Regions from separate parts of the Leptospira johnsonii genome, predicted to be linked through region 3. Evidence: riboswitches for the same ligand, from Rfam matches in the RefSeq annotation. Region 3 holds a riboswitch; each other region holds the start of a gene.
What was found. Region 3 has a riboswitch for cobalamin ahead of LPTSP_RS06500 (TonB-dependent receptor). Riboswitches for the same ligand answer to the same signal wherever they lie in the genome.

Region 1 (2,268 bases), on a different contig from region 3:
GCGTTTGCAACAAATGGATCCGGAAAAATTTCCGTAGGAGTGAGTGGATGAGTAACCATATTCCAAAGTACAGGATTTGCTCCTCCAAAACGGATCCAATCCGTAGGATCCAAACTGGCAGGGCTTGCAGCTCCGGTATATTGAGGATTAAACCCGCAATAATTTGTCCCGTCTAAGCTAACCTCTACGATTATAGGTTCTATAAAATAATTGATAGAAGCTTGTTGTTGGAAACCGTTCTCAAAAACGATAAAATCAATCCCTGTACCGTTAGTCACAGTTGCTCCATTCCAAGAAAGGATCAGAAAATTATTCGGGTCGGTAGAACCCATTGTATAAACGTCAAAACCACCCGTATTCTGTCCTCCTCCACAAACCCCGTTGATTGCTTTCTCAGGATCTTTGTATAGGACGCTAGGATTGCTGCCAGGTGCACTGACTACAGTATTTGCTAAAAGATATTCAGGGTCTATACTTGCCGGAGGGCAACTTCCAGAATTCGAAAGGGAATTTTGTCCGGTTAATAAAAGTCCAGTTAGATCAGTGCTGCTTCCGGAGCCATCACAACTTATGAGAAAGAGAAAAACAAACATTCCAAAAAACGCGAATTTACTTATTTGTTTCATACGTTGTGACTCTCCTTTCGCAATTTAGATCCGATTATGGGATCATGTAATTCCAGCCGAATCCATTACAGCCGTTCGTCTTTAAAGCAGAAGAATCACTAGTAGCAGTATCACTTTTTGCTTCTGCTAAAGTATTCTTTCCATATACGATTTGGCAATAATCGAAACAGCGGCTCGCACTAGAAGGGCAAGAATTACTACGAATTGCAGTCCAGTCTATTCTTCCGAATTTACTAGGATTAGAGGCATCATCTGCAGACGCTTGGTAATAAAGTTTTCTATTGGCGCTATCTATTTCAACGACGGTTAATTTTTGCATTCCTTGCTCGATCCAAGATTGAGCAGTTATAGCTGCGGTACCATAAACTGGTCCATCGGCTCCACCGGAATAGTAGCCTACTTGCCAAGAACCGCCAACTTCAATATAATTAGCTTGGACCAGCGCAGCGATAATCGCGCTATTATCAGACTCTGACTTTTCCGTTTCAAAACAAGCGGTGTTGATTAACGATAAAGCGAATAATATGATTATCGCTTTTGTCCTGAATTTTCTCATTTTCTCTCCTGGTTCTGCCGGATATCGCAGAAAAAGAAAATAAAAGCAAAATAACGTTAGTCGATCATTGATCTTACTAAGATCCGAACGATTTGGTATTTGCGGTGGTTTTCTTTTTCCGTTCGAGAGCCCCGACATTTTAGCTTTCGGGGCCCCATCGCAGAAGCGCGGATGCGCTAAAGAGCGAGATTTACGATACTCCCCAACCTCGAGGTTTCAGTATCGCGGGGAAGATCTGGCTTATTCCGTTTAAAACGGACATCACAGTTGCGGGTCAGCGCGGGATTTTCACCCGACTTCCTCCCTGAAAGCGTAATTCCAGGTTTTGGTTTAGCACTTCCCCTGGCAAGGGAAAAACTATAAGGATGCAAAAGCAGTCTATTCCTTGAAATATCCAAATAAATCGGCGATATTCTAAACATAAGAACGATTCGAAAGGCTTCGGTACATAATTTCAGATCGATGTGACATTCTACTCCGCAAAAAATTCGGGAAAGATCTTTCATAGACCGAAAATAAAAGAGAGAGTTCTAATAAAACTTCTAAAGAGGAATCCGATGAAAATTACCCGATCCACTTTTCTAAAAGCCGGAATTTTAAGCGCCGCAGCTTTGTTGGGAAGTCGTAAGGGAAATTTGTTCGCTCAGAATACTAACGCAGGAAAAAAGGTGATCGTACTTGGCGGAGGACTTTCTGGACTTTATTCGGCATACCTATTAGGAAAAACAGGAAGTAAGGTAACTCTGATAGAAGCTACAGACAGAGTCGGAGGAAGGGTTAGATCTATACAAGATCCTTCCGGTCATGTGGTGGATCTGGGGGCGGAATGGGTTTCTTCAGAAGACAAAACAGTTCGCAGTTTAGTTAGAGAACTTGGATTAAAAATTCAATCTTCTCCTTTAACTCCGGATCTGTTTTTAGGAACTTACAAAAAAGCGGGCACTTGGGAACTTTCTGCCAAGTCTCAAGAGATATTGAGCAAATTAGTATCACAAAATTCTAAATTAGATACAGCTCAACAGCAAGCTTTGGATCGGATCAGTTTTTATAATTATCTAATATACCAAGGAGTCAGTCCGGAAGATC
Region 2 (2,268 bases), on a different contig from region 3:
CAAAGGAATTGCAATCGAATTAGCGAAGGCAGGAGCAAGTGTAATCGTTTCTGCCAGAGGAAAATCTAACTTAGAAAAAACAGTCCAAGAATTGAAGGCTGTTGGAGCTCCAACAGCAGTCTTTGGATACGCAGTTTTGGATGTGTCAGATAAGAAAGCTTTAGAAAAAGAAGCCAAAAAGGCAATCCAAACCTTAGGAGGATTAGACCTTTTGATCTGCAGCAGCGGTTTTGCAAAAGCAGGAGAAGCTTCCGACCTAGATGACGAAGTTTACAGAAACCTAATGGATGTGAATTATTTTGGACATGTGAACAGCGCACTTGCATTTAGCGACCATTTTGCCAAACAAAAAAGCGGAGAGATCGTATTCTTAGCCTCTACCTTGGCATTCTTTTCCATCTATGGTTACGGAGCTTATTCAGCGAGTAAGTTTGCGATCGTAGGTTTTGCACAAGGTTTCCGCCAAGAGATGATGCTTCATGGAGTGAAGGTAAAATTATTTCTTCCACCTACTACAGACACTCCAGGTTTGGAAAAGGAGAATACCGACAAACCTGAATTGAGTAAGGAAATAGAAATGGGTTCCGCATTAAATAGAGTGCATTCGATCATTTCTGTCGCAAAGGCAATTCTGAAATGGATCCCGAATTCAAAATTTATCGGATACACAGGCTGGGATTCTTGGCTCCAATATTTTCTATTCAGGCATTTTCCAGAATTCAGTATTAAACTTACGGATTCGGAATTAAAAGCGGCTCAGTCCAGACTGGACAAGAAAAAACAGAAAGTATAAGCGTTGTGCATATATTTTTATTCGATCGCGAAATAAAAGGCTATACAAAATTACTCAACTAAATAGATCCTAAAATTTCAGACAATTTTTGTAGGAACATAGATGGTCTCATCTATGGGAAGACGGTGCAATTCCGTCACGGTACCCGCCGCTGTAAGAGGGACAAAAGGCACAAGATGTCACTGGGTGTAAAACCTGGGAAGACGTGCTGAGTAGGACGATCTCGAGTCAGAAAACGACCTTACAAAAATCCTGAAGCTACGTGATCCAGTCTCGGATGTAAGACGGGCCGTAACTAAACTCAAATTAATTTTGTTCGTACGATGCTTAGGCGCAATCTTTTGTACCTAGATATCGTTTATATCTTGTTAGGTGAAGATCTCTTAGGAGGGATTTTTATGCGCTCGATCTCCGTTTCGAAGGATATTTCGAGAGCCAGATTATGGCTTCGAGGTTCTATTCTGGTTCTATCCGTATTCCTTGCCTTTTCTATGATCTATGTAGTAGGCCTGGAACCCATGGTGTATTTGCACGATACTTTCCATGATATCAGACATTCCACGGGATTTCCATGCCATTAAGATCAGGATTTTCTGATCTTTTAAAGACCGGATTATTAGTCGGCCTAGTATCCGGTTTCGTTTTGGGGATATTGGTTTGTGTATGGAATCTTCCGCTGATCTTAGAAGCAGAGAAGTTTGAATCCAAATCCAAATCCAAATCCATATCCATATCTGAAAATTCAAATACTGGCAAAACGCATATCCACTCTAATGGGCATGGAGAAACTCATTCCCATGCGAAAGCACAGACTAACACTTCCGATGAAATTGTGAGCGGAGGTCTTTTTCAAAAGAGAAATTTGGGAACTATCGTCGGCTCTACTCTATTAGGGATTTCTTTTGGAGTTTTGCTCTCGATCTGGATTGCCTTCTTTCCTCTAAACGGATTCTTTGAAAGTCTATCCTTATCCAAGGCAATCATCCTAAGTATTCTATTTACTATCGGAGGATTTTTAATCTTCTTCGGGATCCCATTTTTAGGACTTCCTCCCGAATTGCCAGGTAGAGCCTCGGGTGCTTACGACTATCCGGAAAGACAGGCCTGGTGGTATCTTTGTGTCGGTTCTAGTTTAGCAGGCGCATTGGGGTCTCAGACCATTCTATCTTATTTAAAAATTCGTAATCTATTAAAATGGACCTTAGCAATAGTAACGGCCCTATTTTTTGTAGGTTTTCCCTTTTACCTTGGAGTTCCTAAAATTTCCGAGGACTTTGCCGCGCCGAAAGAATTAAGAATTCAATTCGAATATACAACCCTTCTCACAAATCTGATCTTCTGGTTCTTATTATCGTCTTTATTTTTTCTACTCTGGAAACCTAAACAGGTATTGGGATTCAAATGAAACCTAAACTCGCGGTATTGGTGTTGGGTCATGGAAGCAGGGAAGAAAATTCCAATTTGGAATTTGTTTC
Region 3 (2,268 bases):
TTGGGTCTGGTTACTTGCAGGACCTGGAATTCCGTGGAATCTATAATTTAGATCATTCCAAAATTTGATCTTAGTAGCTCCGATATCCCCACTGAGTCCGAGCATACCGGAAGTCCTTTCGTATTGTGCGTTCCTTCTTCTATCAATCGTATCATCCAAAGGATTAACGAGCAAGGTTCCATGATTGTTTAGATAAGAAAAGTTTTGGTCCGATTTTTCTCCCAATAAGAATACACTGGTCCCGATCCCGCCATAAGTCCCTGTATGCGTTATGCTACCCTTTCCAGTATTAAAACTTCCAGCACCTATATTTACTCGAGTTTTAGGCGGACCCGATCCCGTTCTTGTGACTAAATTTACACTTCCACCGATTGCAGATCCTGAAAATCCGACAGGTGCACCACTTCTGTAAACTTCTATACTTTGTAAATTGTCGAAGGGAAGATCTGCTAGGTTTACTTCTCCTCCTTGCGCATTATTAAAGGGAACTCCGTCTATAAAGATCCTGGTTTGATTCGGATTCGTCCCTCTGAGTGAAAGTGTAGAATAAGAACCTAGTCCTCCGTATCTTCTGATCCGGACTCCTGCTTCTCTTTCTAAAACGTCGGGAAGATTCGTATAACGTGCACTGTATTGGTCCAGATCAATGGAAGTTTGGAAACCAGTTGGATTCTTTCTGAAATTTTCGGGTTGAGAATTTGAGCTGGTCTTTCCCACCACTTTTACAGTGGAAGTCTCCGTCTTTTGGTTCTCTTGGGAAAATATTTGAATGGAAAATAGAAAGAGCCCTAGATGAAGGATCTTACCGATTCGTTTGGGTCTTTTGTGCATGAGGCCTTAACTCCCGAAAGCCATAGTATTGAAAGTAGCTCGGATAGGTTTTCTGACTCACGCCCGGTTCGGACCCTTCCCGTCTTTCGACAGTGGTTTTGTCCGATCGTTTTGGCGTTTACAGCTGCGGGTACAGCTCCGGATTCTCACCGGATTCCCTTTTCAGATCTACTAGCAAGACCAGGTTCCCAACCCGACTTGGAGGGGCAATCTCAAAAAGGAGCTCGGGATGCGAAGGGCTTTAGTCACGAAGTGCGAGGACATTTGTCCGAGCCCGGAGCAGCCCGATCCGAACGAAGTGAGGAGGCGGCCCCTTGAACCCCTTTTTGGAGTTCCAACATTTTCAACCGTTCAAAGAAATATTTTCTTGATGTAAGATAAAAACCGGAAAGGATTCACGAATTCGTGGCCCAAAGGAAACTCCTTCGGGTCTACCTACATAACAGGGAGCACCGAACTCGAATGAAACGAATTCCATCCTTAAGATTTCTTCTATTAGGGATCTTTCTTTTAACTACCTCATCCTTATCCGCGGCCGGAACTTATTCCGAGGGTTGGACAGTTGCCAAATTGATCCAATTCGAAAGCAGAGGGGTCATTTTCGAATCCTACGAAGGTCTTTTAGAAGTTTATACAATAAACGATTCAGAAGCTTGCGACGAAATGAAGGACGAATGTTTTGTTCCGGCAAAACAAAAGATCGAATTCAGCGTGCGTCCTGAAAATGCAGACGTTGTAAATTTCTTAAGTAAAAATTTAAACCAAGAAATTTTGGTCCAATATAGGATCCACAGATTCGAAGCAATCGCATTGTCTTCCGATTACGAAGTTGTAGGAGCACAACTTCAAGAGAAATCGCTTCCTAAGGGTCTTCCCGATAAGATCGTAAGCAAAACCAAATCCGGAGGAAAAAGGAATTTTTCCGTTACAGGCCGTATTCTAAGTTTAGAATATAAGGGAACCGCGATAGGGACTTGGGAAGGATTATATCTGGACGAGACCAGAAATAAAGTCCATCCTTTCTCAGTCACCGACGAAGAGATCGCAGCCTTCGCTACAAACGCTCTAAAATTCGGACTTAGATATTTCTTAGGAGTTTCTGTGGCTTATGTAACAGGTTGGAGAGATTCTCATTATGATATTTATGAGATCAATTTCAAAGCTCCTGCAGGAGCATTGGAACCTACCGGCAAAACCCAATAATTCACATTAAGGTTTTATTAAGTAGAAGGCCGATGTCGGGGTTACCTCATCGGCTTTTTTATTTTAGAGAGTTCTGTTGGCGTCGTATGTTGGAACTCCAACGTAGTTTCGAAGCCGACCCCACCCAGATCTTGGGTGGTGGAGGCGGGTTAGTGGGAGAAGCCACTCCCCTATATCATAGAATCGCAAAATTTACAACTAAAAATAGGGGCGAAATTTGTAGGAGCTCCTACA

Region 1: linked by a shared signal. The riboswitch ahead of LPTSP_RS13090 (hypothetical protein) and the one ahead of LPTSP_RS06500 (TonB-dependent receptor) in region 3 are both predicted to bind cobalamin.
Region 2: linked by a shared signal. The riboswitch ahead of LPTSP_RS01395 (CbtB domain-containing protein) and the one ahead of LPTSP_RS06500 (TonB-dependent receptor) in region 3 are both predicted to bind cobalamin.

Annotation. Positions count from the first base shown of each region.
Region 1 covers NZ_BFAY01000011.1:887,052-889,319, reverse strand. Annotated here, with positions in the region: gene LPTSP_RS13095 (LIC_13355 family lipoprotein) at 1-626, opposite strand, end outside; gene LPTSP_RS13090 (hypothetical protein) at 661-1,182, opposite strand; adenosylcobalamin (AdoCbl) riboswitch at 1,374-1,500, opposite strand; gene LPTSP_RS13085 (flavin monoamine oxidase family protein) at 1,740-2,268, shown strand, end outside.
Region 2 covers NZ_BFAY01000005.1:25,870-28,137, reverse strand. Annotated here, with positions in the region: gene LPTSP_RS01400 (SDR family NAD(P)-dependent oxidoreductase) at 1-793, shown strand, start outside; cobalamin riboswitch at 869-1,052, shown strand; gene LPTSP_RS01395 (CbtB domain-containing protein) at 1,192-1,374, shown strand; gene LPTSP_RS01390 (CbtA family protein) at 1,365-2,198, shown strand; gene LPTSP_RS01385 (CbiX/SirB N-terminal domain-containing protein) at 2,195-2,268, shown strand, end outside.
Region 3 covers NZ_BFAY01000007.1:233,259-235,526, forward strand. Annotated here, with positions in the region: gene LPTSP_RS06500 (TonB-dependent receptor) at 1-831, opposite strand, end outside; cobalamin riboswitch at 860-1,034, opposite strand; gene lsa26 (surface adhesion protein Lsa26) at 1,294-2,034, shown strand.